DNA from 4 places in the Sodalis sp. RH22 genome. Region 4 is predicted to be linked to each of the others. Evidence: predicted binding sites of a transcription regulator. Region 4 holds the regulator's gene; each other region holds the start of a gene.
What was found. Region 4 encodes Fur, which represses iron uptake genes when iron is present. Its sites were predicted from a motif close to ATAATAATGAGAACNACTATCAA; they were not measured.

Region 1: a site for Fur is predicted at 1,379-1,401, ahead of ACL2XN_RS25265 (Nramp family divalent metal transporter). Genes of this name have one in related genera too.
Region 2: a site for Fur is predicted at 1,373-1,395, ahead of ACL2XN_RS01240 (TonB-dependent siderophore receptor). Genes of this name have one in related genera too.
Region 3: a site for Fur is predicted at 1,648-1,670, ahead of bfd (bacterioferritin-associated ferredoxin). Genes of this name have one in related genera too.

The regions. Positions count from the first base shown of each region.
Region 1 is NZ_CP178731.1:5,536,815-5,539,986, reverse strand. It holds gene ACL2XN_RS25265 (Nramp family divalent metal transporter) at 101-1,339, opposite strand; gene ACL2XN_RS25260 (NupC/NupG family nucleoside CNT transporter) at 1,723-2,907, shown strand; tRNA gene ACL2XN_RS25255 (tRNA-Ala) at 3,063-3,138, opposite strand.
Region 2 is NZ_CP178731.1:287,883-291,054, forward strand. It holds gene ACL2XN_RS01235 (YncE family protein) at 14-1,093, shown strand; gene ACL2XN_RS01240 (TonB-dependent siderophore receptor) at 1,441-3,172, shown strand, end outside.
Region 3 is NZ_CP178731.1:4,453,579-4,456,750, reverse strand. It holds gene ACL2XN_RS20125 (prepilin peptidase) at 1-726, shown strand, start outside; gene bfr (bacterioferritin) at 868-1,347, opposite strand; gene bfd (bacterioferritin-associated ferredoxin) at 1,421-1,615, opposite strand; gene tuf (elongation factor Tu) at 1,790-2,974, opposite strand; gene fusA (elongation factor G) at 3,046-3,172, opposite strand, start outside.
Region 4 is NZ_CP178731.1:2,309,882-2,313,053, forward strand. It holds gene ybfE (LexA regulated protein) at 81-380, shown strand; gene fldA (flavodoxin FldA) at 559-1,074, shown strand; gene fur (ferric iron uptake transcriptional regulator) at 1,430-1,900, shown strand; gene alsR (transcriptional repressor AlsR) at 2,465-3,172, shown strand, end outside.

The DNA.
Region 1 (3,172 bases), 2.6 Mb from region 4:
GCGCCCGGCCAACCCCATAGACACGCATTGCCCTTAACGCGCCGGGTACGGCCTCTGCGGTAGGGTGGCGTATCGGATAGCCGGAGAAGATAAAGTCCGGTTACAGGCCGAACGCGGTGCCCACCATCAAATAGCCATTCAGCGTTACCACCACCGCCACGATAACCCACCCCAACGTCTGGATCAGGCGCGAGTTCACCATGTCGCCCATCAGGACGCGGTTGCCGGTAAAGGTCAGCAGCGGCACCAGCGCCAGCGCAATGCCGAAGCTGAGCAGGACCTGGCTTAATACCAGGATACGGGTCGGGTCCAGCCCCATCATGATAACCACAAAGGACGGCAGCATCGTGACCACCCGCCTTACCAGCAGCGGTATGCGAAAACGCACAAATCCCTGCATCACCACCTGCCCGGCCATGGTGCCCACCACGGTGGAGGACAGGCCCGCCGCCACCAGGCTTAAACCGAATACCGTCGCCGCCGTATGGTTCAGCAGCGGCGCCAAGGTCAGGTAGGCCTCATCCAGATCGGCGATGCCGGTATGCCCGCTGAAGTGAAATGCCGCCGCCGCGGTGGCCATCATGGCCAGATTGACAAAACCGGCGGTGGTCATGGCGATGGCCACATCCAGTTTAGTCGAGGAGTAGCGTTGGGCGCGGTTGCCGTGCAGTCCGTTTTGCGTCAAGGAAGAATGCAGGTAAATCACATGCGGCATAATGGTGGCGCCCAGCACCCCGGCGGCCAGGAAAACCGCGTCGCCGTTCGGCAGGCTGGGCAGCAGCATGCCTTTACCCAGTTCCGCCATATTCGGTTGCGAAAAAAACAGCTCCGCGATATAGGCGGCGGCGACAAACAGCAGCAGCCCGCCAATGACCAATTCCAGTGGTTTTTGACCCCGCTGTTGCAACATGAGGATCAAGAATGTGGCGATGCCGGTAATGATTGCGCCTTGCAGCAGCGAGCAGCCCAGCAGCATTTTAAAACCGATGGCCGCGCCGACGAATTCCGCCAAATCGGTGGCCATGGCAATGATTTCAGCTTGTATCCAGTAGGCCCACACCGCCGGGCGCGGGAAGCGATCGCGGATATGCTCCGCCAGGTTCTTGCCGGTGGCGATACCCAGCTTTGCCGACAACAGCTGGATGAGCATGGCCATAAAGTTGGCCCACACCACCACCCAGAGCAATCGGTACCCGAAGCTGGCGCCCGCCTGGATATTGGTGGCGAAATTACCGGGGTCGATATAGCCAATCGCCGCGATAAACGCCGGGCCAAGCAATGAGAGCTTTACCTTGCGTGATGCGCGATTGACACCGTCCGCAGTTCGGCTATTCAGCATATCAGTGACCCTTATGATCCATCGAATTAGCTTCATCCTATCCAAACGATAATAATTATCAAGCGCATTTAGGACGTTTCGGGTTATCTCTGCGATAGATGACGATGATGATGAGCATAAAGGGGGCAAAACCCAGCCTAATGACAGTTTCATCCCTAATTGGACCGGCTTAGAAGCGCCAATGGGTTACTAAATTACATTAGCACACTATTAACATAATTGGATATAAATTTAACTTTTTTCGCGACTTATCTGTGACCGCCTCGCTATCCTCATCTTCTGCTAGAGGATTTTTATATATTTGCAACTTATAACTCGTTTTTAGTTCGACCGTTACATAGAATGAGCGGCAAATTATTGCCTGCCTCATAACTGGAGCAACTATGTCCCGGATTTTTCATTTTGTCCTCGCTCTTGCCGTAGTGGCAATCCTGGCGTTATTGGTCAGCCACGATCGTAAAAAAATCAGGCTGCGCTTTATTGTTCAACTATTAGTCATTGAAGTCCTGCTTGCTTATTTTTTCCTCAACTCGCAGATTGGATTGGGTTTTGTGCAGGGATTCTCGGCGCTGTTTGATAAGTTGCTAGGATTTGCCGCCGAAGGGACAGGATTTGTTTTCGGTAATATGAATAAACAGGGCCTGGCATTCTTTTTCCTGAATGTGTTATGTCCGATTGTATTTATCTCGGCCCTGATAGGTATTTTACAGCATATCCGGGTGCTCCCTTTTATTATCCGCATCATCGGTACCCTGCTGTCGAAAATTAACGGTATGGGCAAGCTGGAGTCGTTTAACGCCGTCAGTTCGCTGATCCTGGGGCAATCGGAAAACTTCATCGCCTATAAGGATATCCTGGGCAAGATGTCCGAACGCCGGATGTACACCATGGCGGCCACGGCGATGTCGACGGTATCGATGTCCATCGTCGGCGCCTATATGACCATGCTGGAACCGCGCTATGTGGTGGCCGCTCTGGTATTGAATATGTTCAGCACCTTTATTGTGCTGTCATTGATCAATCCCTACCAGGTCGGCAAGGAAGAAGAGCTGCAGATGAGTAATCTGCATGAAGGACAGAGCTTTTTCGAAATGCTGGGTGAATATATCCTGGCGGGCTTCCGGGTGGCCATTATCGTCGCGGCCATGCTGATTGGCTTCATTGCCATTATCGCCGCCATAAACGCCTTGTTCAGCCTGGTGTTCGGCATCAGCTTCCAGGGCATACTGGGGTATATATTTTATCCCTTTGCCCGGGTCATCGGCATCCAGGGCGACGAGGCGCTGCGGGTCGGCAGCATCATGGCCACCAAGCTGGTCTCCAATGAGTTTGTCGCCATGATGGATTTGCAAAAGGTTGCCGGCCAACTGTCCGCGCATTCCGTCGGCATCCTGTCGGTATTCCTGGTGTCGTTTGCCAACTTTTCATCCATCGGCATCGTGGCCGGCGCGATTAAAGGCCTGAACGAACACCAGGGCAACGTGGTATCCCGCTTCGGCCTGAAGCTGGTGTACGGCTCGACGCTGGTCAGCCTGCTGTCCGCCGCCATCACCGGTTTGGTAATTTAAACCGCCGTCCATCTTGCCGTCATAACGACGGTGCGGTTGGGGCCGGGGAAACCCGGCCTTTTTTATAGGATTGACGCGATAAATCGAGGCGGCGCCAGGCATGCACGCACAAGATATAAAAACAAAAAACCGGCCAGAAGCCGGTTTTTTTAATGTGGTGGAGCTAAGCGGGATCGAACCGCTGACCTCTTGCATGCCATGCAAGCGCTCTCCCAGCTGAGCTATAGCCCCAACGTACTTCCTGGGTAACACGAACACCGTCGTA
Region 2 (3,172 bases), 2.0 Mb from region 4:
AAATGGAGATAGTATGGACGTGATAACGACCACCGGCGGACGGCCGGGGCCACGCGCGGCGTATGCGCTGCTGCTGGCTGGCGCGCTGTTGTTTACCCTGGCCCAGGAGGCCTGGGCGGCACAGGAGCCGCTGCGCAAACCCGTCGGCAAAGGCGCTTACGAGATGGCGTACAGCACGCAAGGCGACGCGCTTTACCTGGCCACCTCGCAAAGCCGCAAGCTGGACAAAGGCGGGGTGGTATATCGCCTCGACCCCGCCACGCTTGATATCACCCAGATTATCCACAACGATATCAAACCCTTCGGCGCCGCCATCAATACCAAGACCGATACCCTATACTTCGGCAACACCGTCGACGGCGCCGTCACCGCCATCGACGCCAAAACCGGCGCGGTAACAGGCCGGCTGGTGCTGGATGGGCGCCAGCGTTCTGACACCGTCAAACCGCTGGCGCCGCGTGAGCTGGTGGTGGACCAGGAGACCAATACCCTTTATATCGCCGGACTGGGTGAGTCCAGCGTGATATGGGTGGTGGACGGTGCTACCCTGACCCTGCGCGCCACCCTGGACGATATCGGCAAAATGGGCACCGGGCTGGCGCTGGACGCGGCGGCAAAACGCCTGTACGTGACCAATGCCGACAACGAACTGCTGTCCATCGACACCGTCACCAACAACGTGGTGCTGCGCAAAAAGCTCGATGAAACCGCGACGGAACACTTTTTCCTCAACCTCAGCCTGGACCCGGCGACGCACCGCGCGTTTATCACCGATTCCAAACAGCCGCAGGTGCTGGTGGCGGATACCCGCAACGGTAATATCCTGGCGAAAATCGGCGTGCCGGCATCGCTGGCGGTGCTGTTTAACCCGACGCGCAACGAAGTCTATGTGACCCACCGCCAGGCGGGGCAGGTGAGCGTGATCGACGCCAAGACCTATAACGTGCTGCGCACCATCGCTACCCCGGTGCACCCGAATAGCCTGGCCCTGTCGCCCGACGGCCAAACGCTGTATGTCAGCGTAAAGCAGGCCTCCAGCCGCCAGCAGGAAGCCACCAGCCCGGATGACGTGATGCGTATCGCGCTGCAGTAATACCCGGCAGGGCGCGACGGCGTCCTGCCTGACCCTTTCCGATATGCCGCCCGCCCCGGAACTGGACGTGCCGGGGGCACGGCGCAAGCGGGTTGCCCAACGGCGGTGGCAGGCTCTGGGCGCTTACCCGATTACTGCTGATATTCTCCAACAACCGGCTTTGCATTCCCCATTCAAGACGTCGCAGAAAGCGCGCCTGGCTCACGCACTGGTATGCTCAGAAAACCACCGTTCTTCACATTAAGGAGAAAATGTGAAGAATTCCCGCATTCATATACAATGATAACGATTCTTATTACTATTCGTATTCTCTTGGGAAAATATAAATTGCAATAGGATCATAATAAATGTGTGTAACTAAAAATTTCACTATGGGACCGCTCGCCATTTTATTCACCGCCATTTTCAGCAGCGGCGCCGGCGCCGAAACGACGGGGGAAACCGACAGCGAGGACGTGATGGTCGTCAAGGCCACGGCCGAAGAGGAGCTGAAACAGCAGCCCGGCGTATCCATTATTACCGCGGACGACATTAAAAAAGAACCGCCGGTAAATGACCTGTCGGATATCATCCGCAAAATGCCCGGCGTCAACTTGACCGGCAACAGCGCCTCGGGCAGCCGCGGCAACAACCGCCAAATCGATATCCGCGGCATGGGGCCGGAAAATACGCTGATCCTGATAGACGGCAAACCGGTCACGTCGCGTAATGCGGTGCGCTACAGCTGGCGCGGGGAGCGCGATACCCGCGGCGATACTAACTGGGTGCCGGTGGAGATGGTCGAGCGGATCGAAGTGTTGAGAGGGCCTGCGGCCGCGCGCTACGGTTCCGGCGCTGCGGGCGGCGTGGTGAATATTATCACCAAGCGGCCGACCAACGATTGGCACGGGTCGTTATCCCTGTATACCAACCAGCCGGAGGATGATAAGGAAGGCGCCACCAAACGGGCCAATTTCAGCCTGAGCGGTCCGCTGATCGACGATGTGCTGACCATGCGATTGTACGGCAATATCAATAAAACCGACGCCGACAGCCCCGATATCAATACCCAGCAAAATGGCTCCTATGCCGCCGGCCGCGAAGGGGTGCGCAACAAGGACATCAACACGCTGCTATCATGGAAAATCGATCCCCGGCAAAGCATGGACTTCGAATACGGCTACAGCCGCCAGGGCAATATCTACACCGGCGATACCCAGTACAGCAATGGTAACGTCAGCAGCCTGGTGCCGACGCTGTATGGCGAGGAAACCAACCGCATGTACCGCCAGAATTATGGCGTGACCCATAACGGCGTCTGGGACTGGGGCCAGTCCCGCACCGGCTTCTATTATGAAAAAACCAATAATACGCGCCTGATGGAGGGGTCGACGGGACGCGTAGAAGGCATGATCAATAGCGACACCTTCTCCACCAGCCGGCTGGAGAACTACAAAGCCAATACGGAGCTGAATATCCCGCTGAAGTTATTGGTGGATCAAACCGCTACCCTTGGCGCCGAATGGAACCGCGAAGAGCTGAACGACCCGGCATCGATGCATGCCACCAGCCAGACCAATGCGAACATCGGCGGTGTATCGGGCAATCCCGCGCTGCGCAGCAGTAAAAATAGCGCGGAATTAAGCGCGCTCTATTTTGAAGATAATATCGAAGCCCTGCCAGGCACCGACCTTATCCCCGGACTGCGTTTCGATTATCACAGCAAGTTCGGCGCCAATTGGAGCCCCAGCCTGAATATGTCCCAGGAGCTCGGCGATTTTTTCAAGCTCAAGGCGGGCATCGCCCGGGTGTTTAAGGCGCCTAATCTGTATCAATCAAGCGAAGGGTATTTATTGCGCACCAATGGCAACGGCTGCCCGGCGGGGGTCGCCACCGGCGCCTGCTACCTGCTCGGCAACGATGACTTAAACCCGGAAATCAGTATCAACAAAGAGATCGGCCTGGAATTTACTGCCAACGGCTATGACGCCGGCATCACTTATTTCCGTAACGATTACCGTAATAAAATCGTGGCCGGCACCGATGTTATCGGCACCGCGTCGGACGGCGGCAATATCCTGCGCTGGGAAAATGGCGGCA
Region 3 (3,172 bases), 2.1 Mb from region 4:
GTTTTCTGCCTGCTCTTGTATGGCGTCATCATGGGCCATCTCGCCCGGCGCATTCTCGGATGGGCCCGCGCGCTGCCAGGCGCCACGGCGGCGCGGCGCGGGCCACTGCCGGGCGGCGGTTGCGCCGGCGGGGGACGGTTGGCGTATGGCCGGCTTACGGCGATCTCCGGCCAGCGGGCTTCCGCGGCGCCTGGGGCCCGCCGCGCCGCGTGGACAATGCTGTCCCGCCAGATGTGGAAACGGCGCTGCGAGGCAAGCTGCGCGCTGGCGTTCCTGGCGGCGTTCGCCGCCCTGCCGGCGGAACGCCTGGTGAGCGGCCTGGTGTTCAGCTGGTTTTTATTAACGCTGAGCTGGATTGACTATCATACCCTGCTGCTGCCCGACCGGCTTACCCTGCCCTTCCTGCTGTGCGGACTGCTAAGCCCGCTTGGCGAGCCGCAATCGCTCTATGTCGGCCTGCTGGGCGCGCTGTGCGGCGGCGGCGGCCTGTGGCTGCTGAACGGGGTGTTTTACCGGGTGAGAGGCTACGCGGGGCTGGGCGGCGGCGATATCAAGCTGCTGAGCGGGCTGGGGGCCTGGCTGGGATGGCAAGCGTTGCCGCTGTTATGCGCGAGCGCGGCGCTGACCGGGATAGCGTGGTGGCTGCGGCGCCGGACGGCGGATAAAGACATTCCCTTTGGTCCCTGCCTGGCGCTGGCAGGCTGGTGGATATACATCGGCCCTTAGCGCCACTGCCCGGCCGCACATGACAATGCGGCCAGGTTACGCCGGAAACGCGGCAGCCAGGAGCCGATGCGTATCGGTCATAACCGTCGCATCATGCGCAGGCGTTGCTTTATCATTATTTAGCGGGGAACAGCCTGACGCCTATTGCGCCGCATCTTTTAACTGGGACTGGAGATAGTTCTGCAGGCCGACCAGTTTGATTAAATCCAGTTCGGTTTCCAGGAAATCGATATGGTGCTCTTCGTCCGCCAATATCTCGATCAGCAGATCGCGGGTGACATAATCCCGGACGCTGTCGGCATAAGAGATGCCTTCGCGCAGATCCTGCGCGCCCTGCAGTTCCAGGTTCAAATCCGAACGCAGCATTTCCTCGACATTTTGCCCGATGTTAAGCGTGCCCAGATCCTGCAGGTTAGGCAGTCCCTCCAGGAAAAGAATACGCTCGATATAACGATCGGCGTGCTTCATTTCATCGATGGATTCGTGGTATTCAATGTCGTTCAGACGCATCAGCCCCCAGTTCTTAAACATACGGGCGTGCAGGAAGTACTGATTGATGGCTACCAGCTCGTTGCCAAGCAGGGTATTGAGATGGGTGATAATTTGGTCATCGCCTTTCATAATTCACTCCTCCGTTGCGGTAATGTACAGAATATAACCGCGTCAGAGTAAATCAAGGTAATAACCCTACTAATTATGCAATTTTTTCAAACGGCACTAACTGCTGTAATTCGTCTTCCATAACCAACCGGGCCTTGCATGCGCATTTACCGCATTTATTCGCCACCGGCACGACACTTTTAAGTTCTTGAAACGTCTTCGGTTGGTAGTTTCTTACCGCCTTGCGTATGGCAGTATCGCTTACCGCATTACACAAACAAACGTACATTTTTCATACTCATTAAAATCAAATTAGGCATAATTTAAATGAGAACGAGTGTCATTTCAATAGCAGAACTATTTTTGTTTTGTAAATATCCGTCGCCGGTAAATAACCGCTTCTTTTTGCAGCAAATAAAAAAAGGGCGCCAAGGCGCCCTTTTTTGCATAAAACGGAAATGTCTTACGCGATAACCTTGGCAACCACGCCGGCGCCAACGGTACGGCCGCCTTCGCGAATAGCGAAACGCAGGCCGTCGTCCATGGCGATCGGGGCAATCAGGTTAACAACCATTTTGATGTTGTCGCCAGGCATAACCATTTCCACGCCTTCCGGCAGTTCGATGGTACCGGTCACGTCAGTGGTACGGAAGTAGAACTGAGGACGGTAGCCTTTGAAGAACGGCGTATGACGGCCGCCTTCATCCTTGGACAGGATGTAGACTTCGGATTCGAACTGGGTATGCGGGTGGATTGAACCCGGTTTAGCCAGTACCTGGCCGCGTTCCACGTCGTCACGCTTGGTGCCGCGCAGCAGGACGCCGACGTTTTCACCGGCACGGCCTTCGTCCAGCAGTTTACGGAACATTTCAACGCCGGTACAAGTGGTCTTGATGGTGGCTTTGATGCCGACGATTTCAACTTCTTCGCCCACTTTAACGATGCCGCGTTCCACACGACCGGTTACCACGGTGCCGCGGCCGGAGATGGAGAATACGTCTTCGATAGGCAGCAGGAACGGCTTGTCAATCGCACGTACCGGTTCCGGGATGTAGGTATCCAGGGCTTCGGCCAGTTCGATGATTTTAGAGGTCCAGGCTTCGTCGCCTTCCAGTGCTTTCAGCGCGGAACCACGGATTACCGGGGTGTCGTCGCCTGGGAAGTCGTACTGGGACAGCAGTTCGCGCACTTCCATTTCAACCAGTTCCAGCAGTTCTTCGTCATCGACCATGTCGCATTTGTTCATGAAGACGATGATGTAAGGAACGCCTACCTGGCGAGCCAGCAGGATGTGTTCGCGGGTCTGCGGCATCGGGCCGTCGGTTGCGGCAACCACCAGGATTGCGCCATCCATCTGGGCGGCGCCGGTGATCATGTTTTTCACATAGTCGGCGTGTCCCGGGCAGTCTACGTGCGCGTAGTGGCGGGCCGGGGTATCGTATTCAACGTGGGACGTGTTGATGGTGATACCACGGGCTTTTTCTTCCGGTGCGTTGTCGATCTGATCGAAGGCACGGGCGCTGCCGCCGTAAGCTTTGGCCAGCACGGTGGTGATGGCGGCGGTCAGGGTGGTTTTACCATGGTCGACGTGACCGATGGTGCCGACGTTAACGTGCGGTTTTGTACGTTGGAACTTTTCTTTAGACACGGCTATATTCCTTACTCTTATGCTCTCCCCCATTGGAGAGAGCACGGGATATTAATTGTAGACCCTAAAGCTTATTTACCGGCTTTACGGGCTTCGATAATGGCCTGAGCAACATTGTTCGGTGCTTCATTGTACTTCAGGAACTCCATGGAGTAAGAAGCACGGCCCTGAGTCTGTGAACGCAGATCTGTAGCATAT
Region 4 (3,172 bases):
CGCGTCCGACGGCGTAGCCAGCCACGCCGCCGGCCGGGGTTTGCCCGCCTGCTTCTTGATGCACAATCCCTTCATGACCTATGGCAAAAGAACAAACGGACCGCACCACCCTGGATTTATTTATCGATGAGCGGCGCCCGGGAAGACCGAAGACGAACCCCCTGTCCCGCGATGAGCAGTTGCGCATCAACAAGCGTAACCAGCTGCGCCGGGATAAAAAGCGCGGCCTGCGCCGGGTGGAGCTGAAAATCAACGCCGAGGCGGTGGATGCGTTAAATGAGCTGGCCTACCGGCAAAACCTGTCGCGCAGCGAGCTGATCGAATTGATTTTACTGGCCGAGCTTGAACGGCAACAAGGCGCGGATCCGCATCCGGAGTAAACTTGCCGGCCCGGTAAAGCGCCATCCCGTCCAGGGCCCAAGGCCGCGAACGGGGCAAATTTGCGACAAAACCCGGCCGGCGAGTTTCTCCCCGCATTAGGGTCTGCTATGATTGCCGCAGAGCATCGCTGATTCTGTTACGGAACATATCCATAATATTTAAGAGGTTTTCAAATTCATGGCAACTGTAGGCATTTTTTTTGGCAGTGACACCGGCAATACCGAAAATATTGCCAAAATGATTCAGAAGCAACTGGGTGCGGATGTTGCCGAAGTTCATGACATTGCCAAAAGCAGTAAAGAAGACCTGGCGCGGTTCGACACCCTGCTGCTCGGCATCCCGACCTGGTATTACGGCGAAGCGCAATGTGACTGGGATGATTTTTTCCCCACCCTGGAAGAAATAGATTTCTCCGGCAAAAAAGTGGCGCTGTTCGGCTGTGGCGATCAGGAGGATTACGCCGAATATTTCTGTGACGCCATGGGCACCATTCGCGACATTATCGAGCCCAACGGCGCGACCATCGTCGGTCACTGGCCCACCGCCGGCTACCATTTCGAAGCGTCGAAAGGACTGGCGGACGACAATCACTTCATCGGCCTGGCCATTGACGAAGACCGCCAGCCCGAGCTGACCAATGAACGCGTGGACGGCTGGGTGAAGCAAATCAGCGCTGAATTGCAGCTCAGCTAAAGTCAAGCCGTGCGGGAGGGTGCCGCCGCCGCGGCGCCCGGCAAGGGAATCGGTTGCCGTCATGGCGTCGGGACGGCGCCGCCAACCTCACTGATAACTAAATCCTTTCAAATTAATAGATACAAGTTTTTAACTTTTATCCACAACGCGGTACAATAGCGCAGCGGTTCCACCCTTTTTAGCAAAATGTTGCAGAATTCGCCCCCTGAAACGGGCTATAGTTGTTAACAAGGCGCGGTTTTCATTTTGGACAGGCAGTCTTATAATGAGACGGCGTCACATTTTTCGGGCCGACCGATGTTATAGGCTAAGTTAGCCTACAATCAGATTATCAAAGTAACAGGACTAAACCCGCATGACTGACAATAATATTGCATTGAAGAAGGCCGGCCTGAAAGTCACCCTTCCCAGACTGAAGATTCTGGAAGTGTTGCAAGATCCGGAATGCCATCACGTCAGTGCGGAAGATCTGTACAAAAAACTGATCGATATGGGTGAGGAAATCGGCCTGGCCACGGTATATCGCGTGCTAAACCAATTTGACGACGCCGGTATCGTAACCCGCCACAATTTTGAAGGCGGCAAATCCGTTTTTGAACTGACGCAACAGTATCATCATGACCACCTGATCTGTCTGGACTGCGGCAAGGTTATCGAATTTCGCGACGAGTTCATCGAAGCGCGCCAGCGTGATATTGCCAAAAGGCACAATATCAAGCTGACCAACCATAGCTTATATCTGTATGGGCATTGTGAAATCGGCAACTGCCGCGAAGACGAAACGCTGCACGATCACGCCGATATGCTCAACGGCGTAAAAGAATAACCGCGGCGCGGTCCGTTTCTCCAAAGCGGCTGTTATCGCGCCGCTTTCTCACCCTGCAACGATTTTTTTTCAATGAGGCTAAACGCCGCCCGTCCCCTTCCCTGGTAACGTTTCCTTCCCGAAGCGCGTCGACAAGCGTCGTATCCGCCAATCACCGCCGTGCTCACCGCCGGCAAACTCCAGAAAACTTCACAGAAAATAAAAATAAATAAAGAATAAATAGAGGCCCTGGGACGCTATTTTGGGCTAATTTGCGTAATCCATTGAAACGACAGCGTTTTTATTGCGATTTTTTCACCGGGTAAATTATTCTGTGAATCTGATGATAAAGCTATTTTTCGCTGTCAGCAGTAAGCGACAACAAAAGATACATTTTAATTATATGATTTTATTGAATTAATATAGCCAAAAATACCTTCCTGAAATTAACCCGGATCGATGACTCGATTTTTACACAAAAAGTTAATTTATAAATTAATAAAAAACGTGAAGTTCGCAGCAGATTTTAAACTTTCGCCATGGTGATATAGTGACAGGCAATGTTAATCACCAGAGATAGTCCAGATGAATGATGCGGAACTGCAAAACGATATGCCGCGCGGCATAGGCATTGCTCCTTATATTCGTATTAAACAAGAAGGCATGACTGAAAACGAAAGCCGGATAGTGGAGTGGTTTTTATCTCCCGGCAACCTCACCGACGTCTCGGGGATCAAAGAGGTGGCCCTGAGTCTGGGCCTGTCGGAAGCCATGATTGTCAAGGTGTCGAAAATTCTCGGTTTCAGCGGCTTTCGCCAGCTGCGCAGCGCCATCGTCGAGTACTTCGATCATGCCGACCATGATATCACCGCCGAACTCTCGCCCACCGACAGCCCGGAGGATGTGGTCAACAAAGTGTTTAACCTGACCGTACGCACCATTGTCGAAGGCCAGGCGATAGTCGACGCCAACGTCATCCAGCAGGCGGCCCAATGCTTTTTTGCCGGCCATCAGCGCGAGCTGTACGGCGTCGGCGGCTCTAATTCCATTTGCGCGGACGTGCAGCATAAATTCCTGAAAATCGGCTTGCGTTGCAATGCCTACCTGGACGCGCATTTGATGATGATGTCGGCCTCCCTGTTGCAACCGGGCGATGTGGCGTTAGTGGTATCCCATTCGGGCCGCACCAGCGATCTGAAACGGGTGGTGTCGATTGCCAAGGATAATGGGGCCAAGATCATTTGTATTACCCATAGCAGCAATTCCCCCATAGCCCAGCTGGCTGATTTTAAT